4 regions of the Pantoea sp. GW821-FHT03E06 genome follow, and region 4 is predicted to be linked to each of the others. Evidence: predicted binding sites of a transcription regulator. Region 4 holds the regulator's gene; each other region holds the start of a gene.
The links. Region 4 encodes LexA, which represses DNA repair genes until DNA is damaged. Its sites were predicted from a motif close to TNCTGTATGTACATACAGNA; they were not measured.
Positions count from the first base shown of each region.

Region 1: a site for LexA is predicted at 6,264-6,283, ahead of mutH (DNA mismatch repair endonuclease MutH). Genes of this name have one in related genera too.
Region 2: a site for LexA is predicted at 2,038-2,057, ahead of metR (HTH-type transcriptional regulator MetR). Genes of this name have one in related genera too.
Region 3: a site for LexA is predicted at 4,236-4,255, ahead of AC07WB_RS11440 (DinI-like family protein). Genes of this name have one in related genera too.

Region 1 covers NZ_JBWKUG010000001.1:3,290,252-3,298,205, reverse strand. The annotation lists gene AC07WB_RS15395 (efflux transporter outer membrane subunit) at 1-175, shown strand, start outside; gene aas (bifunctional acyl-ACP--phospholipid O-acyltransferase/long-chain-fatty-acid--ACP ligase) at 420-2,570, shown strand; gene lplT (lysophospholipid transporter LplT) at 2,567-3,757, shown strand; gene AC07WB_RS15380 (NADP(H)-dependent aldo-keto reductase) at 3,839-4,879, opposite strand; gene AC07WB_RS15375 (YgdI/YgdR family lipoprotein) at 5,024-5,242, opposite strand; gene mutH (DNA mismatch repair endonuclease MutH) at 5,348-6,034, opposite strand; gene rppH (RNA pyrophosphohydrolase) at 6,718-7,245, shown strand; gene ptsP (phosphoenolpyruvate--protein phosphotransferase) at 7,258-7,954, shown strand, end outside.
Region 2 covers NZ_JBWKUG010000001.1:206,414-214,367, reverse strand. The annotation lists gene metE (5-methyltetrahydropteroyltriglutamate--homocysteine S-methyltransferase) at 1-1,876, opposite strand, end outside; gene metR (HTH-type transcriptional regulator MetR) at 2,090-3,022, shown strand; gene AC07WB_RS00975 (YehS family protein) at 3,116-3,595, shown strand; gene AC07WB_RS00970 (carboxylate/amino acid/amine transporter) at 3,647-4,516, opposite strand; gene glpT (glycerol-3-phosphate transporter) at 4,856-6,196, shown strand; gene yigL (sugar/pyridoxal phosphate phosphatase YigL) at 6,230-7,030, opposite strand; gene pldB (lysophospholipase L2) at 7,068-7,954, opposite strand, start outside.
Region 3 covers NZ_JBWKUG010000001.1:2,447,995-2,455,948, forward strand. The annotation lists gene yedD (lipoprotein YedD) at 1-54, opposite strand, end outside; gene AC07WB_RS11420 (methyl-accepting chemotaxis protein) at 274-1,818, shown strand; gene AC07WB_RS11425 (ABC transporter substrate-binding protein) at 1,830-3,119, shown strand; gene AC07WB_RS11430 (DUF6388 family protein) at 3,312-3,635, shown strand; gene iraP (anti-adapter protein IraP) at 3,830-4,123, opposite strand; gene AC07WB_RS11440 (DinI-like family protein) at 4,292-4,531, shown strand; gene AC07WB_RS11445 (hypothetical protein) at 4,552-4,818, opposite strand; gene AC07WB_RS11450 (hypothetical protein) at 4,974-5,483, opposite strand; gene AC07WB_RS11455 (hypothetical protein) at 5,494-5,823, opposite strand; gene AC07WB_RS11460 (hypothetical protein) at 5,804-6,193, opposite strand; gene AC07WB_RS11465 (S24 family peptidase) at 6,338-6,985, shown strand; gene AC07WB_RS11470 (diguanylate phosphodiesterase) at 7,106-7,954, shown strand, end outside.
Region 4 covers NZ_JBWKUG010000001.1:353,552-361,505, forward strand. The annotation lists gene ubiC (chorismate lyase) at 1-178, shown strand, start outside; gene ubiA (4-hydroxybenzoate octaprenyltransferase) at 185-1,069, shown strand; gene plsB (glycerol-3-phosphate 1-O-acyltransferase PlsB) at 1,117-3,540, opposite strand; gene AC07WB_RS01625 (diacylglycerol kinase) at 3,668-4,036, shown strand; gene lexA (transcriptional repressor LexA) at 4,142-4,756, shown strand; gene dinF (MATE family efflux transporter DinF) at 4,891-6,213, shown strand; gene AC07WB_RS01640 (CsbD family protein) at 6,378-6,590, shown strand; gene zur (zinc uptake transcriptional repressor Zur) at 6,662-7,183, opposite strand; gene AC07WB_RS01650 (conjugal transfer protein TraF) at 7,636-7,954, shown strand, end outside.

The DNA.
Region 1 (7,954 bases), 2.9 Mb from region 4:
CGTGACGCGCAATCAGTATGAGGCGGGCATGATCGATTATCTCGACGTCGCCACTACCGAAAACAGCAGCCTGAGTGCGCAGCAGAGTTTGCTGTCATTGCAGAGCACGCAGTGGGTCAGCAGCGTGGCGCTGATCGCCGCACTGGGCGGCGGCTGGCAGGCGGATCCGCAGTAACCCAGGTCGCCATAAATGGCGACCCTACACGTAGGGTGCGCATTTATGCGCACCGTCCCGCAACGCGCAGAAATTTTGATGACGCATTTATGCGCACCGTCCAGCGACGCGCAGAAATTTTGATGACGCATTTATGCGCACCTGCTCGCAAAGCGCAACTGTGTTTAAATCATCCCGCCACTTGTCGAATATCCCCAGATCCTGCATCGTAAGAGCCATTTTTTACGATTGCTAGGGAGCTGGCATGCTACTCACCTTTTTCCGTTTCCTGTTCCGCCTGCTGTGGCGCGTGGAACTGCGTGGCGACCTTACTGCACTACACAAAGAAAAAGTGCTGATCACCCCTAACCACATGTCATTTCTTGATGGGGTGCTGGTGGCGCTGTTTCTGCCGATCAAACCGGTGTTCGCCGTCTACTCGTCGATCAGCGAACAGTGGTACATGCGCCTGCTGAAGCCGATTATCGACTTCGTGCCGCTCGATCCTACCAGACCGATGTCAGTCAAACATCTGGTGCGGATGATTAACGAAGGCCGTCCGGTGGTGATCTTTCCGGAAGGGCGCATTACCGTGACCGGCTCGCTGATGAAGATCTACAGCGGTGCGGGTTTTGTGGCGGCAAAATCCGGCGCGACCGTGGTGCCGATGCGTATCGAAGGGGCGGAATATACGCCGTTTGGTCGGCTGGCGGGCGTGTTTAAACGTCGCTTGTTCCCGCGCATCACCTTAACGGTGCTACCGGCGACGATGATTCCGATGCCTGAAGCGAAACGCGCGCGCGATCGCCGCCAGCTGGCGGGTGAGCACTTACACCATGTGATGATGGAGGCGCGCATGGCGGTGCGTCCGCGTGAAACGCTGTTCGAAGCGTTCCTCAGTGCGCGCCAGCGTTATGGGCTGATGAAACCGTGCATTGAAGACATCAATTTCAAGCCCGACAGCTATACCGGCTTGCTGAAGAAATCGCTCGGCGTGGGTCGCATTCTTGAACGCTATAGCCAGCAAGGCGAATACGTGGGCCTGCTGCTGCCGAACGCCACCGTCACCGCGGCGGCGATTCTTGGCGCGTCGCTGCGCGGACGTATTCCGGCCATGCTGAATTACACCGCTGGCGTAAAAGGTATGCGCGCGGCGCTCACCGCTTCACAGGTGAAAACCGTCTTCACCTCGCGCCAGTTCCTCGAAAAGGGCAACTTGTGGCACTTGCCGCAGGGCCTCAGCGACGTGCAGTGGATCTATCTGGAAGATCTGAAAGATACCGTCACGCTGAAAGACAAGCTGTGGATTGTGGCGCATCTGCTGATGCCGCGCCGTGCACAGGTGCAGCAGCAGCCGGAAGATGCGGCGATGGTGCTGTTTACCTCGGGTTCGGAAGGCAATCCCAAAGGTGTGGTGCATTCACACAAAAGCCTGCTGGCGAACGTGGAGCAGATTCGTACCGTGGCGGACTTCACGCCGCGTGACCGCTTTATGTCGGCGCTGCCGCTGTTCCATGCTTTCGGTCTGACCGTTGGCCTGTTTACGCCGCTGCTGACCGGCGCGCAGGTGTTTCTCTATCCGAGCCCGCTGCATTACCGCATTGTGCCGGAGCTGGTGTATGACCGTAACTGCACCGTGCTGTTTGGCACCTCGACCTTCCTTGGCAACTACGCGCGCTTCGCCAGCCCGTATGATTTTGCGCGGCTGCGCTATGTGGTAGCCGGCGCAGAGAAACTGCAGGAAGCGACGCGCCAGATTTACATGGAGAAGTACGGCATCCGCATTCTTGAAGGCTACGGCGTGACGGAATGCGCGCCGGTAGTGGCGATCAACGTGCCGATGGCGGCAAAAAGTCACACGGTAGGCCGTATTCTGCCCGGCATGGATTCGCGTTTGATTTCGGTGCCGGGCATTGAGCAGGGCGGTCGCCTGCAGTTGCGTGGTCCAAACGTGATGAACGGTTATCTGCGCGTAGAGAATCCAGGCGTGTTGGAAGTGCCGGTGGCCGATAACGGCGAAGGCGAGATGGAAGCAGGCTGGTACGACACCGGCGATATCGTCAGCTTTGATGAAGGCGGTTTCTGTCAGATTCAGGGCCGTGCGAAGCGCTTCGCAAAAATTGCCGGTGAGATGGTATCGCTGGAAATCGTTGAGCAGATTGCGCTGAAAGCCTCGCATGAGAAGCAGCATGCCGCATCGTTGCGTCCGGACGGCAATCGTGGTGAAGCGTTGGTGTTGTTCACCACCGACACGGTATTGAGCCGCGACACGCTGCTGAAAGCCGCGCGTGAGATTGGTGCGCCGGAGCTGGCGGTGCCGCGCGACATCCGCGTGATGAAGCAGCTGCCAATGCTGGGCAGCGGCAAACCGGACTATGTCAGCCTCAGACAGCTGGCGGAAGAGGAGCAGGTATGAGCCAGCCGTTAAATAGGGATGCACCGCTGCTATCGCGCAGCATGCTGGCGGTAATTGTGGCGCAGTTCTTCTCAGCGTTTGGCGACAACGCGCTGCTGTTCGTGACGCTGGCGGTGCTGAAAAATCAGTACTATCCGGACTGGAGCCAGCCGATCCTGCAAATGCTGTTTGTGGCGACTTACATTCTGCTCGCACCGTTTGTAGGTCAGATGGCGGATAGCTTCGCCAAAGGCCGGGTAATGATGTTTGCCAACAGCCTCAAGCTGCTGGGCGCGCTGGTTATCTGCTTTGGCTTCAATCCGTTCCTCGGCTACACGCTGGTGGGAATTGGTGCGGCGTCCTATTCACCCGCTAAGTACGGCATCCTGACGGAAATCACCCACGGTGAACGCTTAGTTAAAGCCAATGGCTTAATGGAAGGCTCGACCATAGCGGCGATTCTGCTGGGCTCCGTGGCGGGCGGTATTCTGGCGGACTGGAACCTGGTCGCCGCGCTGGTGGTGTGCGCCATGACGTATGCGATGGCGGTGGTGGCGAATATCTTTATTCCGCGACTAACGGCGGCGCGTCCGGGCCAGAGCTGGCACTTTGGCGCGATGCTGCGCAGTTTCGTGGCGGCGACTAAAATACTGTGGCGCAACGGCGAGACGCGTTTCTCGCTGCTCGGCACCAGCTTGTTTTGGGGCGCGGGCGTGACGCTGCGTTTCCTGCTGGTGCTGTGGGTGCCGGTGGCGCTCGGCATCAGCGACAATAAAACCCCTACCACGCTGAATGCAATGGTGGCGATTGGCATTGTGATTGGCGCCGCCGCAGCGGCGAAACTGGTGACGCTGCAAACCGTGCGCCGCTGCATGCCAGCCGGCGTGCTGATTGGGGTGATGGTGGTGGTGTTCGCGCTGCAACAGAGTTTGCTGAATGCCTATCTGATATTAATGCTGATTGGTGCACTGGGCGGTTTCTTCGTGGTGCCGCTCAATGCGCTACTGCAGGAGCGCGGCAAGGATACCGTGGGTTCGGGTAACGCGATTGCGGTGCAGAACCTTGGTGAGAATACCGCCATGCTGCTGATGCTGGGATTGTACACGGTGGCGATCAAGCTGGGTGCGCCAGCAGTGGCGACCGGCGTAGGATTCGGTGCGATCTTCGCCGTGGCGATTGCGCTCTTGTGGTGGAAAAGCCGTCGTTAAATCGTGCGGTAATTGAATGGGTCGCCATGAATGGCGACCCTACGATTGACATGTAGGGTGCGCATTAATGCGCACCTGGTTTCAAGGCGCGGGATAAGTAAACTGGCGGTGAATCGCTTCCAGCTCCTCTAACACCTCGGCGTTCAGCGTCAGATTGAAACTCTCCACGTTAACCTTCAGTTGCTCCATCGTGGTGGCGCCCAATAGGGTGCTGGCGACAAACGGCTGCTGACGCACATAGGCCAGCGCCATCTGCGAGGGATCCAGGTTGTGCTTCTTCGCAAGATCCACGTAGGCAGCAATCGCCTGCTGTGACTGATCGCCGCTGTAGCGCGTGAAGCGGCTGAATAGCGTATTGCGCGCACCGGCCGGTTTTGCCCCGTTCAGATATTTACCGCTCAAGGTACCAAACGCCAGGCTGGAGTAAGCCAACAGCTCAACGCCTTCATGCTGGCTGATCTCTGCCAAACCCACCTCGAAACTCCGGTTCAGCAGGCTATACGGATTCTGGATGGTGACGATACGCGGCAGCTCATGCTTTTCCGCCAGCTGCAGGTAGCGCATCACGCCCCACGCGGTTTCATTCGATACACCAATGTAACGAATTTTACCGGCGCGCACTTGTTCCGTCAGCGCTTCCAGCGTTTCCAGCAGCGTCACTGGCACGCTGGAATCGGTAAATTGATAGCCCAGCTTGCCAAAATAGTTGGTCTGGCGCTGCGGCCAGTGCAGCTGATAGAGATCGAGATAGTCGGTATTCAGGCGTTTCAGGCTGGCATCCAGCGCTTCACGGATGTTTTTGCGATCCAGCGCCTGGTGCGGGCGAATCGATGCATCGGCACCGCGCACTGGCCCCGCCACTTTACTGGCCAGAATGATTTTGTCGCGGCTGCCGCGCTTTTTCAGCCAGCTACCAATGTACTGTTCAGTTAAACCCTGGGTTTCCGGGCGCGGCGGCACCGGATACATTTCCGCAGTATCAATCAGATTTATGCCGCTGCTAACTGCGTAATCGAGTTGTGCGTGGGCGTCGGCTTCGCTGTTCTGCTCACCAAACGTCATGGTTCCAAGCCCCAGCTGACTCACTTCCAGCGTGCTATGGGGAATACGGTGATAGTGCATGTGCCGGCATCCTATTTTCATTATGAAAGGGAATGTTGTGTCCAGTGGGACTATAGCGTGTGAAGCGGCGCGGAAGGAAGGGGGGAAAGTTCGGGAAATCGCCTGCACAGGGAGAAAACGTGTGCAGGCGATGTAATTTGGCACTTAACGCTCAATGATGGTCGAGACCTCATCACCATTGATCTGCATCTGATGGCCTTGCTCATCGGTGTACTGCACTAAACCGGTCTCTTTATCAATGGCGGGCTTACCATCGGTCATAATCATACGACCATCTTTGGTCGCCATCACGTAATCACTACTGCAACCACTCATCAATACCGCAGCCAACATGACACCCACTGCACTTACCAACCCTTTCATTCTTCTCTCCTTCCAACGACTTCAACAGCAAAAGTGTAGTAATAAATGCTTTCGCCGTTAGGAGTAATCGCATCATTCCTAAAATTTATCGGCAGAAAAGTGCATTTACATTAGAAAATGACGGGCGAGCAAAGGACCGGTGAAGCTTTTCTTTAAATAAAAACCGCGTGGCAGCGTCATGATAGGCTCGCCGTGTTGGCCAATGGCTTCCGTCAACGCTTTGCTGTTCGCCGCTTTAGGACGGATTTGTAGCCAGGCGCCGTGACGTGCGGTGATGCGCTCTACCTGACCCAGCACAATCATATCCATTAGCTCTTCCCAATCCTCACGCAGTTGCTGTTCCTCTTCTTCACTGGGATGCCACAGCAAAGGCGATCCCACGCGGCGATCGGCTAGCGGTATGCCACGATCGCCTTCGATCGGGATCCACAGCACGCGCGCCAGCTTGTGGCGCACATGGCTGGTTTCCCAGGTGACGCCGCTGTTACCGGTAAGCGGCGCAACGCACACGAAGGTGGTTTCCAGCGGTTTGCCTTGCGCATCCACCGGTATGGTTTTCAATTCAATGCCGAGATGGGCGAAATCCTGCTCGGCTTTGCTGCCCGCGCTGGCGCCCAGATGCAGCTCTAACAGCATACCCACCCAGCCTTTGTCACGCTTCAGGTTTGGCGGAATGGGCAGGTTAAGCTGTGCCGCCAGCGCGGCAAATGTTTGGCCGGCCAGTCGCTGTGCGCGCTGCAGTAATTCCGCTTCATTTTCCGGTGGCGACGGCAATAACGGTGAGGAGTGCATGGTAAAACTCACATTGGTTGAAGAGTGAACAGTAAAAGCTGGCTGAATTTGTCCACATGGCAGATACGTGAATAAGTGTGATAATAGCATGATTCAGCGTGCTTTTTTTAGATTGATGCCCGTTAACAGCAGAAGTGCTATTAAGGTTATCCCAGCTTGTTATCGACAATGAACAGATGTTGAACCTAGTTATCCACAGAAAAGTGGGATAACCCCTGGTTATGAAGATACCTGTTTCCATTTACAGCCTTGACTTTCGCGTTTTGAACGCTTTTTTTCCTTTCTTTGACCAGGTTTAGGGCATTCTCTGTGGATAAAAACGCCGCTGATGGATCTTTAACCGATCGCCAAAAAGCAAATGTGAGTAAAGGACGATCCTCTTAGGATTTAGTCGACGATTTTTTAATAACTCGCTGAAAAATAATTTTTTTTGTGAGTTTCACTTATTGTTTTGTAAGAGTTTTCTGAAGTGGTTATTCACTTCATTCCCGTGTTCTGCACAACGCTATCCACAGAAAAGGTGAATAAGATCGGCCATAATTCCCGCTTGCTGTTTATAACTTGGCTTATCTCTGTGAGTTATCCTGTTTTTATTCCGTTATCACCCTCAGTATCCAGTGGTTTACCGCCTGTAAGGAGTGTGAAACAATCAGGCTATTCAAATTTAGCTTTGAGGTAGTCCAGTGATCGATGATGATGGCTACCGCCCGAATGTTGGTATCGTAATCTGCAACAGGCAAGGACAAGTGTTATGGGCCAGGCGCTTTGGACAGCACTCCTGGCAATTTCCTCAGGGAGGCATCAATCCGGGTGAAACTGCTGAACAGGCGATGTATCGCGAACTGTTCGAAGAAGTGGGCTTACACCGCAAAGATGTTCGAATACTTGCTTCAACCCGTAACTGGTTACGTTACAAGTTGCCAAAACGTTTGGTGCGTTGGGACACAAAGCCGGTGTGTATCGGCCAGAAACAAAAGTGGTTTCTTCTGCAGTTAATGTGTAGTGACGCGGAGATCAATGTGCAGCACAGCAGCACGCCCGAGTTTGATGGTTGGCGCTGGGTTAGCTTCTGGTATCCGGTACGTCAGGTCGTCTCTTTCAAGCGCGATGTTTATCGCCGCGTAATGAAAGAATTCGCTGGCGTGGTGATGTCTATGCAGGAGAGTGCGGGGCAGCGCAATAACGCCGCCCAACGACGTAAAAGAGGATAGGCCACGCCCTTTATGCTCACTCAGTTGCGCGAAATAGTAGAAAAAGTGGCGAGTGCTCCACGTCTGAATGAAGCACTCGACATTCTGGTAAACGAAATTTGCCTTGCGATGGAAACCGAGGTTTGCTCGGTTTATCTCGCCGATCACGATCGTCGTTGCTACTACCTGATGGCGACACGCGGACTAAAAAAGCCGCGTGGTCGTACGGTCACGCTGGCATTTGACGAAGGTATTGTTGGCCTTGTCGGACGCTTAGCCGAGCCGATCAACCTCGCCGATGCTCAGAGCCATCCCAGCTTCAAATACATTCCTTCTGTTAAAGAGGAGCGTTATCGCTCCTTCCTCGGTGTCCCGATTATCAGCCGCCGCCAGCTGCTTGGCGTGTTGGTTGTGCAGCAGCGCGAACACCGCCAGTTCGATGAAAGCGAAGAGTCGTTTCTCGTCACGCTTGCCACGCAAATGGCCGGCTTGCTGTCGCAATCGCAGCTTGGCCAACTGTTTGGCCAATTCCGCCAGACGCGCGTCAAAGCGATTGCCGCTGCGCCTGGCGTGGCGGTTGCGCCAGGTTGGGTAGATGAAACCCAGCCGCTGCTCGATCAGGTCACTGCCGCTTCCACGCTGGACGTGCAGCGCGAGCGCGAGCGCCTGGTGCTGGCAATGGGTGAGGCGGGCAACGAATTTCGCCGCTTCAGTAAACGCTTTGCCGCCA
Region 2 (7,954 bases), 150 kb from region 4:
AGGCGTCGACCGCCCAGGCCAGGTACGCTGCCCAATCGGATTGATGCAGCGGCAGGCCTTCACGCAGCGCGGGTTCATCAATCTGAATAATACCGATACCGGCTTTTTCCAAATCTTCCACTTCGTCACGCAGCGCCAGTGCAATCTGTTTGGCGATGGTTTCACGGGTCACATCTTCACGCGGGAAAGACCAGCAGAGAATGGTCACCGGGCCGGTCAGCATGCCTTTAACCGGTTTGTCGGTCAGCGACTGCGCGTATTTTGCCCACTCGACGGTAATCGCTTTAGGGCGGCTGACGTCGCCAATGATGATCGGCGGCTTAACGCAGCGTGAACCATAGCTCTGTACCCAACCATTTTGTGTAAATACGAAGCCGTCGAGGTTTTCGCCGAAGTACTCGACCATGTCGTTACGTTCTGCTTCACCGTGTACCAGCACGTCAAGGCCCAAACGTTCCTGCTCAACAATCGCCTGTTTAATGTGTTCGGCGATACCGGTGCGATAGTTAGCGCCGTCAATGTTACCTTTCTTAAAATCGAGGCGCAGACCGCGGATTTCAGTGGTTTGTGGGAATGAACCGATGGTGGTGGTCGGCCATGCAGGCAAGTTGAAGCGCTTGCGCTGTGCTTTGGCACGCTCGGTATAGCTGCTGGTGCGTTCTACATCTTTCGCCTGAATTTTTGCCAGACGCTCACCAACCGCGGCATTGTGCACGCGCGTTGAGTTGGCTCGAGCACGAATCGGCGCACTCCACGCCACCAGAGAGGCGGCATCGTTGTTATTTAGCGCCTTACTCAGCAACGCCAGCTCCGTACACTTCTGCAATGCAAAGGCGAACCAGCTTTTCACCTCGTCGTCGAGACGCGTTTCCACACTCAAATCGATGGGGCTGTGCAGCAGCGAGCAAGATGAACCGATCCACAGCTGTTTACGCTGGCCAACCAGCGGCTGCAGGCGTTCAAACCAGCTGCTGAGATCCGCACGCCAAACGTTACGGCCGTTGATCACGCCGACGGACAGCAGCCAAGTTGCGGGGATCTGCTGGTTCAACTGCTGGATGTCATCTTTACCGTGTACCAGATCAACGTGCAGACCTTGCACCGGCAGCGCTTTAATTACGTCGAGGTTCTGACCGATGCTGTCGAAGTAAGTGGTTAGCAGCAGTTTGCATTCGCCCTGCAGCACGTCGTAAGCCGCTTTGAACGCATCGCGCCATGCTTGCGGCAGCTCCAGCGCCAGCGCAGGCTCATCGATCTGCACCCATTCGATACCGCGTTTTTTCAGTTCAGCCAGTACCTGTTTGTAGACGGGCAGGATCTCTTTGAGCAGTGACAAACGATCGAACGGCTCGCCTTTCACTTTACCCAGCCACAGATAGGTAACCGGGCCGAGCACCACCGGTTTAACGTTGTGGCCTAACGCTAGCGCTTCATCAACTTCATCGAGCAGCTGTGTCCAGGTCAGTTTGAACTGCTGGCCCTGGCTGAATTCTGGCACCATGTAGTGATAATTGGTGTTGAACCATTTGGTCATTTCGGCCGCCGCCGCCGGTTCGCCGCTAGGTGCGCGGCCACGCCCCAGGCGGAACAATGTATCCAAATCAACAGAACCATCTTTGTTCTGGTGGCGCGCTGGCACGTTACCCAGCAGCAGGCTGGTGGTCAGTACGTGATCGTACCAGGCAAAATCACCGACCGGCAGCAGATTCACGCCCGCGTCTTTCTGCTGTTGCCAATGACGGGCACGCAGTTCACGACCTACCGCCAGCAGCTCTTCCTGTGAGCTTTTTCCTGCCCAATAGCTCTCTTGTGCTTTTTTCAGTTCACGACGCAGACCGACGCGAGGAAAACCGAGGGTATGGTTCAGAATGGTCATTTGATGTTCTCCAGATATTCTTTAGGTACAACCGATTTACGTTCATCCAGCGAAGGCAAATTCCCTTCGCCGAGCGGTGTGGCTGGACAAACGTAAAGTGGCCGCAGCGCTTACTTGAGATGTTTAGCCGTCCAGATGTTTACACCGCTATAATCTGCGGGTACTGTATGTTCCTCAAGCGCAATTTGTTCAATCTCGATGTGAAGGAATCTCATGATCGAACTCAAACACCTGCGGACGCTGCAGGCGTTACGGAATACCGGCTCTTTAGCCGCCGCCGCCTCCCAGCTTCATCAAACGCAATCAGCGTTATCTCACCAGTTCAGCGATCTGGAACAGCGCCTGGGCTTTCGTCTGTTTGTACGTAAAAGCCAGCCGCTACGCTTTACGCCGCAGGGAGAGATATTGTTGCAGCTGGCCGAGCAGGTTTTGCCGCAGATTCAGCAGGCCTTGCAGGCATGTCATGAGCCGCATCAGGCCACGTTGCGTATCGCCATTGAGTGCCACAGCTGTATTCAGTGGCTGACGCCCGCGTTAAATAATTTCCGCCAAAGCTGGCCGCAGGTGGTGATGGATTTCAAATCCGGCGTGACCTTTGATCCGCAACCCGCACTGCAGCAGGGTGAGCTGGATGTGGTATTAACCTCAGATATTCTGCCGCGCAGCGGATTGTTCTACACGCCGATGTTTGATTTTGAAGTGCGTTTGGTAATGGCGCCGGATCATCCTTTGGCGCAGCTTGATCACATCTCTCCGGAAGATATGGCCGAAGAGGTGCTGATGATTTATCCGGTGCAGCGTCAACGTTTGGATGTCTGGCGGCACTTCCTGCAGCCGGCGGGCGTGAGTCCTGCGCTGAAGAGCGTGGATAATACATTGCTGCTGATTCAGATGGTGTCAGCGCGCATGGGCATTGCCGCGCTGCCACATTGGGTGGTGGAGAATTTCGAGCATCAGGGATTGGTGGTGACCAGAACGCTGGGCGAGGGCCTGTGGAGTCGCCTGTATGCTGCGGTACGTGAAGGCGAGCAGCGTCAGCCGGTGCTGGAAGCCTTTGTACGTTTTGCCCGTCAGCACGCCTGTGAACACTTACCTTTCGTGCGCGATGCTGCGCGTCCTGGCGCATTACAAACCACCTCATCCTGATGACGCGGGGCGGCGAATGTCGCCTGTGCTGTTATCCCTGCCCCGCCTGCTCTATAATGCGCCGCCTCAACCCGCGACCAAGAGAGTTTCACCATGATGAGTAACGATGTTCTGCGCAGCGTGCGCTATATGCTGGATTTGAGCGATAGCAAAGTGGTGGAGATTTTTGCCTTAGCGGGAAGTGAAGTGCCGCTGGAAGATGTGCAGGCGTGGATGAAGAAGGATGACGATGCTGCGTTTCGCAAGCTGCCCGATGTGTTGATGGGTTACTTCCTCAACGGTCTGATTTTTTATCGTCGCGGTAAGAGTGAAGATGCGCCCGCACCGTCGATTGAGCGCCGCATGAACAATAATATTTTCATGAAGAAGCTGCGTATCGCCTTTGCGCTGAAAACCACCGATATTCCCGATGTGCTGCTGAAAGCGAACTTCAAGATTTCGCAGGCTGAGGTGGGCGCCATTTTCCGTAACCCGGATCATAAGAATTTCCGCGAGTGCGGCGACCAGATTCTGCGTAATTTCCTAAAGGGTTTGACGATGATTCATCGGCCGGGGCCAGTTAAGAAGGCGTAAATGGGTCGCCAAAAAATGGCGACCCTACGACACAGCGCTGAGATTTTGACTCTATGCGCTGCTTTTGGAACTACTGCCCAACACCCAGCGTTTATGCACATAAAGCGAAGCGAAGATCACAGCGGCACCGGCGAGAAAGCTCGGCCAGTGCGGTTTTTCCTGCCAGATCGCCAGATTCACCAGTAAGCCCGCTGGCACATGCATATTGTTCATAATGCCCAAGGTGCCCGCATCCACCTGCGTGGCGCCGTAGTTCCACATGAAGTAGCCCAAACCTGAAGCCACAACGCCCAACCATACCAGAATGCCCCACTGCAGCGACGTAGTAGGCAGTTTGTTGGGATTGCCCCACAGGCTCCAGGCAATGACGGCGATGATCACCGCACCGAGATAGAACCATGAAAACGCGGTGTGCTGCGGCATTGGGCGGGTTTCCTGCAGGCGCTTGTAGCCGACCATGCCAATGGCGAAGCAGATATTCGCCGCCTGCACCAGCAGCAAGCCAAACCAGAAATGGTCGCTCACTTTGTCATAACGAATAATCGCCGCCCCAATCACAGCCAGCATAGCGCTGAAGGCGTAGCCGATACGCAGCGGACGCCGACGGAGTAAATCGTAGATCAGCGTGACATACAGCGGCGTCATTACGGTAAACAGCAGGAACTCGGTCACGCTCAGATACAAGTAAGCTTCAAAGCTCAGCAAGTACATGATGCCGAGCTGCAGCATGCCCACCAGCATATACAGCAGGATGGTAGAAGCACGATAGCCGCGCCAGCGCAGGAAAGGCAAAAAGACGATAGCGGCAAGCGCTAAACGTATCAGCACAGAGAACCAGGAATCCACCTGACCCGCCAGATATTCCCCGATTAAACTGAAGGAAAAAGCCCACAGAATGGTGGTAACGATCAGTAACAGCACGGTAACGATCCCAAAATAAACAGTAGCGCTAGTGTAAACAAACTGTCGCGATCGGGCTGAATTATCTGGTTTACAATAGCGCAAAATATCGGCAATTAATCGTTATCGCTTCGCTTTATAACCCCAGTAAAATGCGCGAAATACAACATTTCCTGGTTTTTATCGCTCTTCATCGTCATCAAACTGTAACAAATGTGTCACATATCACAGTAACCGTACGTGACCATCACTATCCTTTGCGCGAAATGGAAACATCACCTTTCCGTTTATAACCTTTGCTGCATTTGCCCCAACCTGCTGGGAATTCATAACGATATCGCGCCCTAGAGGGCCACACTCATGTTGAGTATCTTCAAACCTGCATCGCATCGGCCCCAGGTGGCGGATGATCGTGTCGATCCGCTCTATCGTCGTCTGCGCTGGCAAATTTTCCTGGGAATATTTTTTGGCTATGCCGCCTACTATCTCGTGCGTAAGAACTTTGCGCTGGCGATACCTTATCTGGTTGAACAAGGTTTCTCGCGTGGCGATCTCGGGTTTGCGCTGTCGGGAATTTCTATCGCTTACGGCTTCTCGAAATTCATTATGGGATCAGTGTCGGACCGCTCGAACCCGCGCGTGTTTTTACCCGCTGGATTGATCCTCGCTGCAGCGGTAATGCTGTTTATGGGCTTCGTACCGTGGGCGACATCAAGCATCATGGTGATGTTTGTGCTGCTATTCCTGTGCGGCTGGTTCCAGGGCATGGGCTGGCCACCGTGTGGACGCACCATGGTGCACTGGTGGTCGCAGAAGGAGCGCGGCGGCATTGTGTCGATATGGAACTGTGCGCATAACGTTGGCGGCGGCATTCCACCGCTGCTGTTCCTTTTGGGTATGGCGTGGTTCAACGACTGGAAAGCGGCGCTGTATATGCCCGCGTTTTGCGCGATTATCATCGCTTTCATCGCCTTTGCGCTCATGCGCGACACGCCGCAGTCCTGCGGTCTACCGCCGATTGAAGCCTGGAAGAACGATTACCCGCCTGATTACAACGAGAACCACGAGCAGGAGCTGACGGCAAAGCAGATTTTTATGCAGTACGTTTTGCCCAATAAGCTGCTGTGGTATATCGCGCTGGCAAACGTGTTTGTTTACCTGCTGCGCTACGGCATTCTCGACTGGTCGCCAACCTACCTGAAAGAAGTAAAACACTTCACACTGGATAAGTCCTCGTGGGCTTACTTCTTCTATGAATATGCTGGTATTCCTGGCACGCTATTGTGCGGCTGGATGTCAGATAAAGTCTTTAAAGGCAACCGAGGCGCCACCGGCGTGTTCTTTATGACGCTGGTGACCATTGCCACCGTGGTGTACTGGCTGAACCCGCCCGGCAATCCAGGCATCGATATGCTGTGCATGATTGTGATCGGCTTCCTGATTTACGGTCCGGTGATGTTGATTGGTTTGCACGCGCTGGAGCTGGCTCCGAAAAAAGCGGCGGGAACCGCGGCGGGCTTTACCGGGCTGTTTGGCTATCTTGGCGGATCGGTCGCGGCGAGTGCCATTGTCGGCTACACCGTAGATTACTTCGGCTGGGATGGCGGCTTCATCGTGATGATTGGCGGATCGGTGCTGGCGGTGATTCTGCTGCTGCTCACCATGATGAGCGAACATAAGCACAAGAAACAGTTGGTATAACCAGAGCGGGCCGGCAATCACCGGCCCGTTTTTTTAGGCGAGGAACAGCTTACGCAAGGTGTGCGGCACCGCATCGTCCGCGTTGCTGCCAATCACTTCCAGCGTTGGCAAGGTGTCTTTCAGGCGCTGCTGCGCATTACGCATGATGCAGCCTTTACCTGACATGCTGAGCATCTCCACATCATTCATGCCGTCGCCAAAGGCGATGCACTCTTTCAGCGAGTAACCCAACTGTTTGGAGACGGCTTCCAGCGCGTGACCTTTGGAAACGCCACCCGCCATCACTTCCAGACAGGTCGGCAGCGAGAAGCTGACGTTCACGCGATCGCCCCAGCGTGCTTCTATCGCCTGTTCCATCGGAACCAAACGCTCAGGATCATCGCAGGTAAAGAATACTTTGCTGATCCCGTCGGTTGGCAGCATACCCGGCTGATAAACCTGATAGTTGAATACCGATTCGCGGAAATAGTCCTGTTCGTCCGGACGATGGCGACTCATGAACCATTCGTCGTCACGATAGACGTGCGTCAGAATATGCTCATCGTGATACTGCAGGCCGTACAAATCGCTGGCAATATCGGCGTCGAGATTGTGGCTAAACACCAGTTCGCCATCAGCGTTGTGCACGCGCGCGCCGTTAGAGGTGATCATGTAAGCCGGAATGCCGAGCTTATCGCGCATTTGTCCCACATCGATATAGTGACGGCCGGTAGCAAAAACAAAGTGGATGTCACGCGCCACCAGTTCCTGCAGCGTGGTGCGCGCGAACGGAGTTAAACGGTGTTCCGGAGAGAGCAGCGTGCCATCCAGGTCGGATGCGACGATGTGATACATGTAAACCTCGGGTATTGATATCGGTAATTAATATTTGTTAAGCGTGATGTTCGAAGAAATCCACCACCGCATTTAGCGCTTCAGCACGCATCGCATCTTTTTCGAACAAGATCTCATGGCGTGCGCCTTTGATGACATAGGGCGCGTTGCCGGCACAGGGATGCCCTGCTTTGGCCATCTCCGCACAAAAGAGATCCTGTGAGCGGTTATCCACCACATCATCTTCGCTGGCCTGCAGCAGCAGGGTTGGCGTGGTGATTTTCTCGATCTGACTAAAAATGTTACGTCCAGCCTGTACGCCTTCACGCACCCAATGATAGGTGGGGCCGCCGACGCGAATCGCCGGATCGTCGGCGTAAAATCGCAGGTTGCGCCGGTAGCGCTCACGGCTGTGCGTCAGGCGGTTGATGCCAAACGGACTGGCGCGCCAGCGTCCGGTTCCCAGCGCATAACCTTCGCGCAGCGCGGGGAGTTTTTCCGTCCAGTCGAGAATACGGTGCGCCATCCAGTCAGGCAGCGGCAGCACAATGCCAAACATCGGCGCGGAAAATACGGCAGCATGGAACGCCTGCGGCTGGCGCGCCAGAAACAGCGCTAAAATCGCACCGCCCATGGAGTGCGCCAGCACATAGCGCTGTTGATAGTGGTTGCTGACAATTTCTTTCAGATAGAGCGTTTCCAAATCGTCAACGTAGTGGCTAAATTCCACCACATGTCCACGATGTGAATCTTCCAGCAGACGTTCGGAACGTCCCTGACCGCGATGGTCGAGAATCACCACATCGTAGCCGCAGTGGAACAGGTCATAGGCCAGTTCAGGGTATTTGATATAGCTTTCAATGCGGCCAGGCACGACCAGAATGACACGACGATGTTGCGGTGAGGTGAAACGAACATAGCGGATTTTCAGGTTACCCACGCCGG
Region 3 (7,954 bases), 2.1 Mb from region 4:
GATTTGCGCACAGCCACTCAGCGCCAGCGCAGCCAGTATCGTCCACTTTTTCATTCTCAGTCCCCAGACTCGCTTCAATGGCGGCTACGTTATAATTTTTCCAGTGAGTTACGCAAGATATCTACCGCCCCGCACGCGTTTTTCTCCACTCAGGCCGACACAAAAAACTCAAGCCGCTTATTAATGCGCCGATAACTCCTCCTGGAGTTAATGGATCTGCAAAAAATAATAATTACCTACTACATACTTATCTTCATTACGGAGAATACCGTTATGCGACTGACCCTTCGTGCGCGCTTAACCGCCATTGTCGGCCTGCTGTGCATTTTACTGATTGTGGCCGCCATCTGGGGAATCATTGGCCTGCGCGCCGCCGACCAACGGGCGCAAAACGCCTACCAGAACGAATTATTACCGCTGCAATACTCCTCGCGCCTGTACCGCATGGTGCAGGAGCAATCCTCTACGCTATTTGATGCGCTGCGCTACTGGACCGACAGCAGCGAAGTGGAAAAACGCCTGGCGCGCATCGCGCAATACGGCGAGCAGATCGGCAAAGATCGCCACACCTGGCAACAGCTGGCGTTTGATGCGCAAACCAGGCCGCTGAGTCAGCAGTTCATCACCCACCTCGACGGCTGGCAATCGGCGCTGAAAGACGCCGGCGAACTGCTGAAAAGCGGTAACCCTTCGGCGGCCTTAGTGGTGATTGAAACCCGCCTGCGCAGTGGTAGCCAGCTGCTCCAGCAGGATATTGATCGGCTGGATGCGCTGATGCGCCAGCATGCGGAACTCACCTACCAGCAAAGCAACAGCGATTACCAGCTGGCGCGTAACAGCCTGATAGTTATCCTGCTCGGTGGACTTAGCGTGGCGTTGGTCGCGGGCTGGCTGCTGATTCGCTCCATCAACCGTTCGATTGGCCAGGCGCGTGAGCTGGCCGAATCGATAGCCGCTGGGGAACTGAACCATGATATCGGCACCGTTTCGCGCGATGAGATGGGCGAACTGATGCAATCGTTACTGCGCATGGATGTGCGGCTGGCAGAGATTGTGCGTGAAGTGGGTGAAAGCGCCACGGCGCTCAGCGATGCGGCGCGCCAGATGGCCGACGGCAATGACGATCTCTCCGAACGTACCCATTCCCAGGCCAGTTCGCTGGAGCAGACCGCCGCTAGCATGGAGCAGATGACCGCCACGGTGAAGCATAACGCCGATAACGCGGCGCAGGCCAACGAGCTGGCGGCCGACGTACGCCATCAGGCGGAACGCGGCAGCAGCGTGCTGCAAGATGCGGTGAGCGCAATGGCGGAGATTGAATCCTCCAGCAAGCGTATCGCAGATATTAACCGCGTGATCGATGAGATCGCCTTCCAGACCAACCTACTGGCGCTGAATGCCGCCGTGGAAGCCGCGCGCGCGGGCGAACAGGGCCGTGGATTTGCCGTGGTGGCCGCCGAAGTGCGTCAGCTGGCGCAACGATCGGCGGGAGCAGCGCATGAGATCAAAGCCCTGATCGATGCCAGCGTGGGGAAAGTTGAGGCGGGGAGCGCGCTGGTACAGCGCTCTGGCGCGATGTTGAATGATATCAATCTCGGCGTGGCGCGGGTGGTGGATATCGTCGGTGAAATCGCTGTCGCCAGCCGCCAGCAATCCAGCGGTATCGAACAGGTGAATACCGCCGTGATCCAGATGGATGGCGCCACCCAGCAAAACGCCTCGCTGGTGCAGGAAGCCAGTGCCGCCAGCCAAACCGTCAGCGAACATGCTGGATTACTGGTGGAGAAGATGTCGTTCTTCCGCCTGCAACAGCGCTAAGGAGCCGCACTATGCGTAAACTTCTCGCCACGCTGCTGGCGTTGCCGCTGCTGAGCCACGCGGCCACCACGCTGAACATCGCCACCATCGCTAACGGCGATATGACGATAATGCAGCAGCTATCATCACGTTACGAACAGGAACATCCTGATATCAAACTGCAGTGGCACGTCATGGACGATGGCGCGCTGCGTCAGGCGGTGCTGTCGGCGATGAACAGCGGCCAGGCGCAGTTTGATGTCATCACCGTTGGCACCTATGAAGCGCCGCTCTGGGGTGAAAAAGGCTGGCTGGCGCCGCTGAATAGGTTGCCGGCAGACTATGACAGCGATGACCTGATTGCCCCGGTACGTAAAGCCCTGTCATGGCAGCAGACGCTGTATGCCCTGCCGTTTTACGGTGAAAGCAGCATGACCTACTACCGCAAAGACCTGTTTGCGGAGAAAGGCTTAACCATGCCTGACAATCCCGACTGGACCGATATTAAACGCTTCGCCGCCAAACTCACCGATGCACAGAAAGGCATTTATGGCCTGTGTCTGCGTGGTCAGCCGGGATGGGGAGATAACGTGGCGCTGCTCACCACCATGGCCAACGCCTACGGCGCGCAGTGGTTCGATGAGAACTGGCAACCCACGCTGAATTCCCCGGAGTGGCGTGAAGTGCTGGGTGATTATCTGCAAATGGTGAAGCAGGATGGGCCGCCAGACACGGTAAAGAACAGTTTCGGCCAGATACTGCGTCTGACGGCGCAGGGTAAGTGCGCGATGTGGATCGACAGTACGGTGGCCGCAGGTTTGCTGGTCAATCCGCAGATCTCACTGGTGGCGGATAAGCTGGCCTTTGCGCCGGCGCCTGGCGGTATTACGCGTAACGGCTCGAACTGGTTGTGGTCGTGGGCGCTGGCGGTACCGGCCAATACCCCGAATCGTGACGCGGCCATCGCCTTTATTAGTTGGGCAACCTCAAAACAGTACATCCAGCAGGTGGCTGATACCGTTGGCTGGGGCGCGGTGCCGCCGGGCAGTCGCAATTCAACCTATCAGCAAGCCCGCTATCAGCGTTTGGCGCCCTACGCCGCGCAGGTGCGTGCAGCCATTGATTCGGCTACCGTGGAGCAACCCACGCTCAATCCGGTGCCGTATCAGGGCGTGCAGTACGTGAGCATTCCAGGATTCGACCAGATGGGCAATGCGGTTGGGCAGAACATGGCGGATATGCTGAGCGGCAAGTTGACGCTGGATGAGACGCTCCAGAAGAATCAGCAGGACGTTACGCGCCTTTATCAGCAGCGGCATTGAGCGGGTTGTGGTCGCCATAAATGGCGACCCTACGGCCGACCCAGTGAGTTTTTTGTGCGATCGCCATAAATGGCGACCCTACGGCCAACCGGTGGGGATGTTGTAGGGTGCGCATTCATGCGCACCGACCAGCCTGACAACATCGCCCATGCACGTTACACTAGCGCGCAAGTTGATATGCAGGAACCGCGAATGAAAACCCCAGAAGAGTATTACGCTAAGGCACGCACCATGTTTTTCGCCGCCCATCCCGATTTCCAGGCCGCCCTGGATGAACTTACCGAGAGTGATGCGCAGCAGGCGAGCCTGTCATTAGCCGATTTACGCGCGTGGCATGCTGAACGCATTTACGCGGCGTTTTTACGTCAGAAGAAGCTGGACGGCATGCTTTTTTCTATTCAGCTGGCTGAGCCAGACAAAGCAGTGGCGGCGGATGCCATTGAAAAGTATCTAAAATCTCACGCGGAAGCGTTAGGCATGACGTGGGAAGCGTTCTGCATTAAAAACGAGCTTTAACCCCAACGTGATGAAAATGCATTAGGTAGATATCTCCAACCACACAAATCGATCAGGAAATAATTGTACAAGTCACTAAAACTTGTATAAGTTACTGCCTACGACATCAGTCGTAGATTGTCCTTGAACGAATGGTGCGGTTGCACCGCCTCTGGAAGTGTTGCTGGATTTCCACTTCCAGAGGTTATATTTTTTTACCCTTCTCGCTCTATCCCTTTGACTTCAATATAACTCGCCACTGCCAAAAGACGATTGACGTGCGTGAGCAGCAGATCAACATCCGACTGTAAAAACTCCTGCGACGCGCGTGATGCCGTAACAATTGCATCCTGCACCGTCTCGGAAATGGTGAGCGAATTATCCTCTTTTGCCTGAATCAGCAGTGCGGCAATCAGCAGTGACTGCGCCTCAACCTGCGCCACCAGCTCTTTTGCTTCCACATCCATTTTTGCCATTTTCAGCAAGATATCGATAACCAGTTGGCGCATCTTAACCCCCGTTAAAAATCTCAATCGACGAACAACCTGATGTGCTGGTACAAATTCGCCACCGTCTGCATGACGCAACAAAAAATGTCATGGTCGTGGCGTCACCGCTTGCCCCTGTTTTTATTTACAGTATTATGACGCACCCGATCCGCTGAATGGAACGCCCTGATGTTTGTGGAGCTGATTTACGATAAGCGCAATGTGGCCGGTTTACCGGGTGCACGCGAGATGATTTTGCAGGAGTTGGAAAAGCGTGTACAGCGCGTCTTTCCGGATATTGAGGTACGCGTCAAACCAATGGAGCGTAATGCGATTGATACCGATATGAGTAAGAACGACAAAGCAACGATTGCGCGGATTGTTGAAGAGATGTTCGATGAAGCGGAGATGTGGCTGGTGGCCGATTAGGCCACCAGAGCGATGCGAACTTAGCTTTCCTGCTCGGCATGGTTAACGGCGATTTCCAGGTCCTGAATCGCCTCATCAATATCATCCAGCAGCTTGCCTTGCTTGTTCAGCAACTTATCGAAACGTCCCGCATATTCGCTGTCTTTATACTCACCTGCATCAAAGGCCAGCCAGTGGGCAGAAAGCGTCTCCGTGTTGGTCTGCGCGTAGTGGCGCATCTCTTTAAGCTGGGAGGTGACATCACGTAAGTAGTCAGTTTTGGTTTTTACAGTTTCTGTATCACTCATGCTATCTTCCTTCTCGCTTAATAAGCCGGTTTAAATAACGCTTGAATGATTAAAGGTAGTGCAAAATATCGAAGTCGCCTTAGGAATAATCGGAACTCTCTAAACCTGTTAATAAACAGGGGACATCCCTGTCCCCCCGGGCGAGTAATTGTGCATTACAGATACTTCCTCGCCAGATCTATCAACTCATCTTTCGCGGCATCCCCCAATTTGATCACCCCCTGCTCTACAAAGCTGAAGGCCTGGGCAAAATCCTTCACGCCCTCCGTGACGTCCTGCCGCGCCTGACTGACCTCCTGCGCGGCGGCGGCCGGTACGGCTTCGGCTGCAGCGGGAGGAGAGACCTCCGTGGGGGTGGCGGGAACGGCCTCCGGTGCAGCGGCAGGAGCCGCCTCGGCAGCTACCGGGGTAACAGGAGCCGATGCGGCGGCGGGTGCCGCCTCAGTGGCCGCTGGCGCCGCAGCAACTGACGCCGGTGCCGCCGTGGCAATTTCATTGGCGAAGTCCTCGGCGGGCGACGACGTTTGCGCGCTTGCCGCCGAGGGGCTGGCTACAGTGGTGCTGGTTGGATCGATTACAGTTTGATCGCTCATCGTTTTCTCCTTCTGACTTAATAAAGACCACAGTCGGCCAAGACTGGCTGCGATCCGCTGGGTAATGCGCATAATGCCCTCCTTAACGCTTGGGTTGAGGCGGCGACGTGTCTCCTTCAGCCGGTTTACCCTTATTAGCGCGCGTGCTAACAGGATGGTTAGATAAATCGTCGAGCTTGTTTTGCAGCGTCACCAGCTGGTTGGTGAGTTCTGCCACGCGGGCTTCACGGCGTTCTGATATCGTCCGATATTGTTGGCGAATCTCCTCCACCCGCTGATTGGCACTGTTGCTAACGAACAAAAACAGCACCGTCATCGCGACGCACATCAGCGATAACATCAGCAGAAAGCCGCCGAGGAACAGTTGGCGCCGATGGTTTTTCACTACGTATTCACTGTTTATCTGCATCATCGCGACTCTCCTCCAGAGTGGTGATAAGTTGGTTGACCTGATGGCGGAACTTCTCACTGTGTTCGGCTTCTGTGGTGGCCAGCAAAATACTCAGCGCGTTTTTTATCAGCCGCAGATCGGTTTCCAGCGAAGAGATACGCCGCAGATTTTTGTCATGCCGAATGCGCAGCTCGTCATTTTCCTGCCGCATCAGTGCATGGCCCTCTTTGAGCAGCATCACCTGCTCTTTGTAGCTGGTGATGATCTCGCCGCCAGCGCGATTGCTGGTCACAATGGCGGCGATACCCGCCATTAATGGTTTCCAGAACACAGCTGCAGCGCCGCCGCCGAGAAGCAACGCACCTACGCTGGTGACCAAACTACTTTCCATGCTTCACCTCTCAACCCTGGCAAGGGTTGCGCCCCAAAAGCACGCTGACCACCCTTGCCAGCTTTGCGGTCAACGCCTGAATTTAAGTTTACTTTAATTTGTGAATTTAAGTATACTTAAGTTAATTCTTCAGGAGATGTCAAGATGATGAAAAAAGAATCTTCCGGTGAACGCATCCGGGCACGACGTAAAGCACTGCAACTGACCCAGCAAACCCTGGCGAAAGGGATCGGGGTGTCGCATGTCGCGGTATCGCAGTGGGAAAAGGAGGAAACCGTGCCGCGCGGTGAAAATTTGCTGCGCCTGGCGGAGTGGCTGCAATGCACGGCAGCGTGGATCATTGATGGCGATGGCGAGGTGTTTACCGCTGCGCCCAGGCGCGCGCCGGTGACCGCGGTGCCATTGATAAGTCTTGCGCAAGCGTCGGAGTGGTTGAGTGAAGCGCGCCTGCTGTTACAGCAGCAGGCTACACATTTTCTCTATCGGGAAGCAACGCTGAGCGATGCGGCGCTGGCGGTGACGGTGGAAGATCAGTCGATGCTGCCCGACTACCGGCCCGGGGACGCCTTAATCTTTGATCCACAGGTTGCGCCACAGCCTGGAGATGCGGTGCTGGCGTTAGTGGATGGCGTAGCAATGGTGCGTTTTTATCGCCTGCAAACCCAGCAGCATGACGAGAAAACGTTCGCGCTGCGCCCGGCTAATGACGATTTCCCGCACCTACACACAGCAACATCCAGGCTGGAAATTATTGGCACGCTAATGGAATTGCGGCGATACCGCAGCCGTTAACCGCTTCGGTTAACCTATTATTTTAAAAAAAGTTTACGCCAGGCGCGACAAGCTCTGGACAGACCCGGGCGGTTGCCTGTTAATGTAGCCACAAAATTAGAAATTAGCCGGACAATCGCCATGCTTACCACGATAATTTATCGCAGCCATTTGCACGATCACGTGCCGATCAAAACGCTCGAAGATATGGTTGCTAAAGCCAACAGTAAAAACAAAAACTTCGATGTCACCGGCATTTTGTTATTTGATGGCCTGCATTTTTTCCAGCTGCTGGAGGGACCACGCGACGCCGTACAGGGCATTTATCAGCGTATTTGCCAGGATGCGCGCCATCACAATCTTGTCGAGTTGATGCATGACTTCGCCCCAGAACGCCGTTTTGGCAAGGTGGGCATGGAGTTGTTTGATCTGCGCGAACATGACAAAGATACCGTGCTGCAAGCGGTGCTGGATAAAGGCACGTCCCGTTATCAGCTGACCTACAAAGATCGCGCGCTGCAGTTTTTGCGGACCTTCGTGGTTGCGCGCGATAAAGAGAACTATTTTGAAATTCCCCCGGCCAATACATGGGAATTTATTGCTGACGAAGCCGATGCTACCGAGCTCATCGATTTTGCTGATACCTTGCAGGATTGTCGTTTTGCGTTTCAACCAATTATCGATCCCTTTGCCCGGCGCGTAACCTCTTACGAAGCACTGATCCGCACCCCGACCGGCGGCTCCCCACAGGAGTATTTTTCCGCCTTCGGGGGCGAGGCCATTTACCATGCGGATATTCAGTCCAAAAGCCTGGCGTTTAAGCTGGCCTATCACTTGGGTATCGGCGATCACCGTTTGTCGGTAAATCTCTTGCCGATGTCGCTGGTGGCGGTGCCCAATGCAGTGGATTTCCTGCTGGAAGAGATTGAAGCGAGTGGATTAATTCCCCAGCAGATTATTGTGGAAGTGACCGAAAACGAGATCATTTCA
Region 4 (7,954 bases):
TCCTCTTGGCCGCTACCTGTTTTCTTCTTCTACCTTGAGCCGCGATTTTATCGATGCAGGCCAGGTGGGCGATCTGTGGGGACGGCGTTCCCGCCTGCGTTTATCAGGCAAACCGCTGCTGCTTACTGAACTGTTTTTACCTGCGTCGCCGCTGTATCGCACGCTGGACCAAGGATAAATGACCGTGCAAAACACTCTTCCCATGACCAAATGGCAGGCTTACCGCCGACTGATGCGTATCGATAAACCGATCGGCACCGTTTTACTGCTGTGGCCGACGATGTGGGCGCTGTGGCTTTCCGGCATGGCGATTCCGCCGCTGCCGGTGCTGCTGGTATTTGTCCTCGGCGTTATTGTGATGCGTGCAGCGGGCTGCGTGATCAACGATTACGCTGACCGCAAAATCGATGGTCATGTTAAGCGTACCGCTTCACGTCCACTGGCCAGCGGTGCGGTGACGGAGAAGGAGGCCAAACTGCTGTTTGCCGGCCTGGGAATTCTGGCATTTATGCTGGTGTTGACCATGAACACCATGACCATTTTGCTCTCCTTTGGCGGCCTGGCGCTGGCATGGGTGTATCCGTTTATGAAGCGCTACACGCATCTGCCGCAGGTGGTGCTGGGCGCGGCGTTTGGCTGGGCGATTCCGATGGGATGGGCCGCAGTTAGTGAGTCCTTACCTTTGGTTTGCTGGTTAGTATTCCTGGCGAATATCTGCTGGACGGTGGCCTATGACACGCAATATGCGATGGTTGACCGCGATGACGATGTGAAGATTGGCGTGAAGTCGACGGCCATTTTGTTTGGTCGTTACGACAAGCTGATTATCGGTCTGCTGCAGCTGGCGACGCTCGCCCTGATGGCGTTGGTCGGAATGATGCTCCATTTGAACGGCGCGTTTTACTGGTCGCTGTTACTCGCCGCGGGACTGTTTGTGCATCAGCAGAAGCTGATTGCTCAGCGCGAGCGCGATGCCTGCTTCCAGGCGTTTCTGAATAACAACTATGTGGGCATGGTGTTATTTATCGGCATCTTGCTCAGCACCGTACCGTTCGCCGATTTGCTGTAAACAAAAAAGGCGCACCGAAGTGCGCCTTTTTATCGCGGGTCGCCAGGTTAATCGTGCGCGACCGCGCTCTCAATCGTCAGACGCACATCGCTTGTCACTAACTCCGCCAGCATCTGCCACATCATATGACTACGTTCTGCATCTGCATCACCTTTATCACTGATGTAGCCTTCATCGCGCAGCGTCAGTACCAATGCGGTAAACACTGCTTTATCGAAGAACTCCGGCGCGTTGATACCGTGCAGCACTGAGAGACGTTGAGCCAGCGTGCGGCTCTCTTTCTCCAGCGTGCCACGGTTGATCGCCGGTTTCGCGCTGAGAATGGCGAAGGTAATCGCAAAGCGCTGCAACGTTTCACGAATACCCGCTGCCAGCAGCTGCAATGAACGATGACGTGCCGGGCTCATTTTGAGCTGGCCATCCTGCAGTGTAATCAGCCCCTGACGCGCCATTTCTACGCACAGTGCATTCAGCAGGGCGGGCAGCTCAGCATTATCCCAACGCAGGAACAACTCGCTCTTCAGCATTGGATACACCAGGCTAACCTGGCGCAGCAACTCTGCTTCGCTGATTTCACGATGCTGCTGCACGATGGCGGCGATCAACGATGGCATCACCAGCATATGATGGATATTGTTGCGGTAATAAGTCATCAGCACCGCCTGCTCGCGCGGCAGAATGATGATGTCGCCAATGTTGTCTTGCTCAGTCTCGAACTTGTTCATGCCCATGGCGTGATCAAGCAGTGCTTCGGCGCTCATATCCGGCACGGTTGCTTCCGGCGAATAGGGCACGTTACGCAGCAGTTGGGTGTAGCACTCCAGCTGCTCAATCAACTGTTCGCGAGTGAGTGAACGCTGACGTGAGGCCAGTAGCGCGGTGACGCACAGGTTCATGGCATTCGCGGCACCGGCTTCGTTGATGCGCACCATCAGCTTCGCCGCAATGTCATTTACGGCTGGCGTCATCCAGGCTGGACGTTGGGGTTCGATAGGATCGATCGCATCACGCCATTCCGGCACGTTTTTGTTCAGATAGTTCATCAAGGGCAGCGGTTCGCCAAAGTTGACGTAGCCCTGACCAAGATTGCGCAGCTTACGTAAGCCGCGCACCATCTGCAGGAAACTCTCTTTCTCTTTGGCCGCGCCGCGCAGTTCTTTCGCGTAAGTGCCCACTTCCATCACGTGCTCATAACCAATATAAATTGGCACGAAAGTGATGGGACGGCTGCCGCCGCGCAGCATGGCTTGCAGCGTCATTGATAGCGTGCCGGTTTTCGGATCCAACAATCTACCGGTACGCGAGCGGCCGCCTTCCACAAAATATTCCACCGAGTAACCACGGCTAAACAGTTCGCCGAGATATTCACGGAACACGGTGGAATAAAGTTTATTGCCCTTGAAGGTACGACGAATAAAGAACGCGCCAAGACGACGGAAAATCGGGCCCGCAGGCCAAAAGTTCAGGTTGATACCTGCAGCAATGTGCGGCGGCACCAGGCCTTGATGATATAGCACGTAGGAAAGCAACAAATAGTCCATATGGCTGCGGTGGCAGGGCACATAAACAATCTCATGTCCATCCTGTGCCAGCTGACGTACGCGCTCGCCACCGTGAACGTTGATGCCTTGATACAGCCGGCTCCACAGCCAGCCCATCACGCGGTCAGTCACTTTAATCGCTTCGTAGGAGAAGTTTGCCGCCACTTCTTCCATCATTTCGATGGCGTTCTGCTGGGCTTTCTCATGTGAGATCTTTTTGCTGCGCGCCTCATCTTCCACCGCTTTTTCAATCGCCTTGGATTGCAATAGCTTGTTGAAGAGATCCTGGCGTGCAGGCAGACGTGGACCCACAGCGGCCAGACGCTGGCGAGCAAAATGAATGCGCGCGACACGCGCCAGCTTCTGTGCAATCGACTTATCAGTGCCGTGTTCGGTCGCCATCTGACGTAACGAAACGGTTTGCGAGAAGCGGACAAAGCTATCGCGACCGTGCCACAAAATGGCGAAGAATTTCTGTACGCCATTCAGAACGCGCAGATGCGGTGTGGATTCACCTGATGTTTCACGTCCCGGCGCGCGGCCAAACATCACCGCGACCGGCAACATTTGTACATCGAGCTGCGGGTTGCTGCGGTGTAAATCCAGATAATCGTGGAACAGCTTTACCGATTCGGGATTGGCCACGAAATAGGGAATAACGCGTGGGCCATCGTGAATAAACACGTGGCGCGGCAGCAAGGTGCCATCGATCTCTAGCGGAGCCAGCGGATCGGGCAAATCGTGTTTCAGACATTGTGCACGAAGTGTGAGCAAGTCAGCCTTTGAATCATAAGGCAAAACATACATCACTGGACGTGTCGGATCGATTCCGTGTTCAGAGATAGGATCGGTCGGAATGACCTTACTTTTTACCAAAATAGAGAGTGGTAAATTCAATAATTTGTAATAGAGTTTACGCCAACCTGACATAGACAACTTAAAGCCTCTTGTTAGCAAAGCGCGGCAAGCATACCAGAAAGTGCAGCGAAGATCTGTGGCTCTGCCACCTCATACTGCCCACACATTGACGTCAAAATAGATCAAGGGTTCCATAAACATGGCAAATAACGTCACCGGTATTGTAAGAATAGTGAAAGCAGCCGGTTATTCCTGGCAGGGGCTGCGTGCCGCATGGCAGCACGAGGCGGCATTCCGCCAGGAAGCGATAGCCGCGCTGGTGGCGATTATCGTGGCATGTTGGCTGGATGTAGACGCCATTTCCCGCGTGCTGATGATTGGCTCCGTGGTACTGATTGTCATTGTCGAAATCCTTAATAGTGCCATTGAATCCGTCGTTGACCGCATTGGCCAGGAGCAACATCCCTTATCAGGGCGCGCCAAAGATATGGGCTCGGCTGCGGTATTGCTGACTATCTTACTGGCTCTTTTTGTTTGGATCGTGCTGCTCTGGACGCATTTGAGATAGCCATTCCAGATTCATCAAACCGCTGATTTTTCCCTCTGTTACGGTTTTCATTTCGCCAATACCTGTATATACTCACAGCGACTGTATAAACAACCAGGGGGCGGGATGAAAGCGTTAACTGCACGGCAGCAACAGGTCTATGACCTGATTCGCGACCATATTAACCAGACGGGCATGCCGCCAACGCGTGCGGAAATTGCTGCGCAACTGGGATTTCGCTCGCCCAATGCTGCTGAAGAGCATCTGAAAGCGCTGGCGCGTAAAGGCGTAATTGAAATTGTTTCCGGCGCATCGCGCGGGATTCGCTTATTAATGGAAGAAGAGCCGAGCGAAGGCTTGCCATTAATTGGTCGTGTCGCTGCGGGCGAGCCGCTGCTGGCACAGGAGCATATTGAAGCGCACTATCAGGTGGATGCAAACCTGTTCAAACCCAGCGCGGATTTCCTGCTGCGTGTGAGCGGTATGTCGATGAAAGACATCGGTATTATGGATGGTGACTTGCTGGCGGTGCATAAAACGCAGGAAGTGCGTAACGGACAGGTTGTCGTAGCGCGCATTGATGACGAAGTCACGGTCAAACGCTGGAAAAAGCAGGGCGCGATTGTCCATCTTCTGCCGGAAAATAACGATTTCCAACCGATTGTGGTAGATACCCGCGAGCAATCATTGACCGTTGAAGGTCTGGCCGTTGGGATCGTGCGTAACGGCGAATGGCTCTGATTCGTTCCTGATTCCCTCCTACTGCGGCGGCGTATGCTGCGCTGGCCGCAGTCTGCTAGTTTCTTCTTTTTGACATTTTCTGCGGCACTGTCGGGCGCAATCACGCTGGTTACCGCAAATAACGGAATGGGCTGATGCAGCTGTTTTCCCCTTCAGATAAAGCACTTTGGCGGCTGGCGCTGCCGATGATCCTCTCTAACATCACCGTTCCATTGTTGGGCGTGGTGGATACTGCCGTTATTGGTCATCTCGATAGCCCGATTTATCTTGGGGGCGTCGCCGTGGGTACCACGGCAACCAGTTTTATCTTTATGCTCCTGCTGTTTCTGCGCATGAGTACCACTGGCCTTACCGCGCAGGCGTTTGGTGCCAATGACAAAACGGCGCTGGCACGCGCCCTGACCCAACCGCTGTTGATTGCTTTGGTTTTTGGTTTGCTATTTATGGTGCTGCGAACGCCGGTAAGCAGTTTGGCAGCCGCATTAATGGGCGGCAGCCCAGAAGTGCAGCAGCAGGCCAAAATTTTCATTGAGATTCGCTGGCTTAGCGCGCCCGCCACCTTGGCTAATCTGGTTATTCTTGGTTGGCTGTTAGGCGTGCAATATGCGCGTGCGCCGATGGTATTGCTTATCGTCGGGAATCTGGTGAATATCCTGCTCGACCTTTTATTTGTCCTTCAGCTGCATTGGGGAGTGGCCGGTGCAGCGGCGGCAACGGCGCTGGCTGAATATGTCACGCTGGGAGTAGGTTTGTGGATGGTGGCGCGCGTACTCAAACTGCGCGGTATTTATTTCGCTCTACTAAAAAGCAGCTGGCGTGGCGATGCCGCGCGGCTGTTCCGTCTTAATCGCGACATCATGCTGCGCTCCTTAATGCTTCAAATCTGCTTTGCATCCCTGACCATTCTGGGGGCGCGCATTGGTCCTGATGTGGTGGCGGTTAATGCCGTATTGCTGATGTTCCTCACTTTTACCGCCTACGCGCTAGATGGCTTTGCTTATGCGGTTGAAGCCTGCTCGGGTGAAGCGGTAGGCGCGAAAGATCGCAGTCGATTAATACTTATCTGGCACGCGGCCTGCCGTCAGGCCTGTTTTGTCGCCGCAATATTTGCCCTGATTTATGCGTTCACGGGGCCGCAGATTGTGGCCATGCTGACATCACTGGAAGCGTTGCGTGAAATGGCCGACAGATATCTCATCTGGCAGGTGATATTGCCGTTGATAGGCGTCTGGTGTTATCTGCTGGATGGCATGTTTATTGGTGCGACGCGTGGTCGTGAGATGCGTAACAGCATGATGATAGCCGCCATGGGTTATGGCCTGACGCTGCTAACATTGCCCTGGCTTGGTAACCACGGTTTATGGCTGGCGATAACGGTATTCCTGGCGCTACGAGGTGTGACGCTGTGGCTGATGTGGCGCGGTCATTGGCAGCGCGACAGCTGGTTTAATGCCTGAATAAGCGAAGCGTAACCTACAGATTAATCTGTAATTTCCTGCAAACTTCGAAGCGGCAACTATAATTAACTCATACGGCGCAGATGAATAGCGCATCGTGTGGGTATGTTCTTTGATATACAGAGAATGTATCCGTCTCACTCAGGATGAAGTGGAGGATTATTATGAATAAAGACGAAGCTGGTGGAAACTGGAAGCAGTTCAAAGGGAAAGTGAAGGAGAAGTGGGGCAAGCTTACGGATGATGATATGACCGTGATCGAAGGTAAACGCGATCAGCTTGTCGGTAAAATCCAGGAACGCTACGGTTATGCGAAAGATCAGGCAGAGACCGAAGTGAAAGACTGGGAAAGCCACAACAAAGATTACCGCTGGTAATCGACGTCTTATTAAGGACGATGCTCCTACCCACCGATCATTATGATCGGGTCGGCACAAGGAAGTGCCAATTAAGCCTTTCTCACCCGTTTTTTACTCTCACTCTGATGGTCGTGTTCGCAACTATCATGCCGCGTACAAGCCGCAACTTCCGTGCAATTCTCGCATAAGCCATGTGCTTCAATCACCGTATGACGCAGTGAAAACCCTGCCTGATCTGCCAGTGTCGCAATGGTTTTTTCCACTCCATGTGCATGCTTTTCACTTACCGCCGCGCAGCCATCACACACCAGCATCACAGAAGTGTGCGCTGGTTCGTCGAAATGGTGGCAAACCACATAGCTATTATTCGATTCCACGCGGTGAATGAATCCCTGCTCCAGCAGAAAATCCAGTGCACGATAAATCGTGGGCGGTTTGGCTTGAGGTTCACTGACGCGCAGCTGATCCAGCAGGTCGTAAGCGCTAATTGATCCATTTTGCTCAGCCATCAGACGCAATACTTCAGCGCGCTGAGTAGTAAGGCGCACGCCGCGGTCAAGGCAGAGTGATTCAGCCTGGGTAAGCAGCTGTTCGGGCGTGAGGTTAGACATGAGCATTCTCCGGGTTGCAGGTTATGTTATTTTATCACACAATTTTTTCTACTGCTGTTATTGCTTTTTTAGGCGTGTTTTCTGCTAAAAAAACCGGTTAATCAATTTGTTACCGTTCCACTTTGTATTGACCTTCAGTTTTTGCCCATTTTCCCGATGTAAACCTCTATGTAGCCAAGGCAACGGCCGCTGGGATTTTGCTTTGCAACTCACCAGGTTAGCGTCTATGGTTCAAAAGGTCTTAAGTAATTTCTGGTATCAATTTAAACACTGTTAATCTTTCCGCATAAAAACACAGCGGAATGGTGTGAAAGCATCCAATTCTGCGAATAGCAGTGCTATTTCCTTTCAATTCACAGCAATGAAGCGTTAGCCATGGTTCAGAATAGCGGCTAACTAAACTGTTCCGTCGGTGAGTGGCTCAGCGACATTTCAAAGGTGATGGCAGGCTCATGGTGAAGACACTATTCAGGCACAAAAAAGTTGCTTATCTTGTTGGTTTGAATGCGGTATTTATTTCTTCTTCAGCTTTAGCAGCAGGCACATGGTATGACGCGCGCAATGATGCCATGGGAGGAACGGGCGTAGCTTCTTCCACCTGGAGTTCTGCGGTGCTGGCTAACCCAGCATTGATGACGAAAGCTCAGCCGGAAGATAACGTCAGCATCATTTTCCCTTCAGCTGGCGCACAGGTTACTGACAAAGACAAATTGATCGACCGCGTTGATGACATCACGGATAGTGTTGATCGTTATCAGGACGTGATTGATA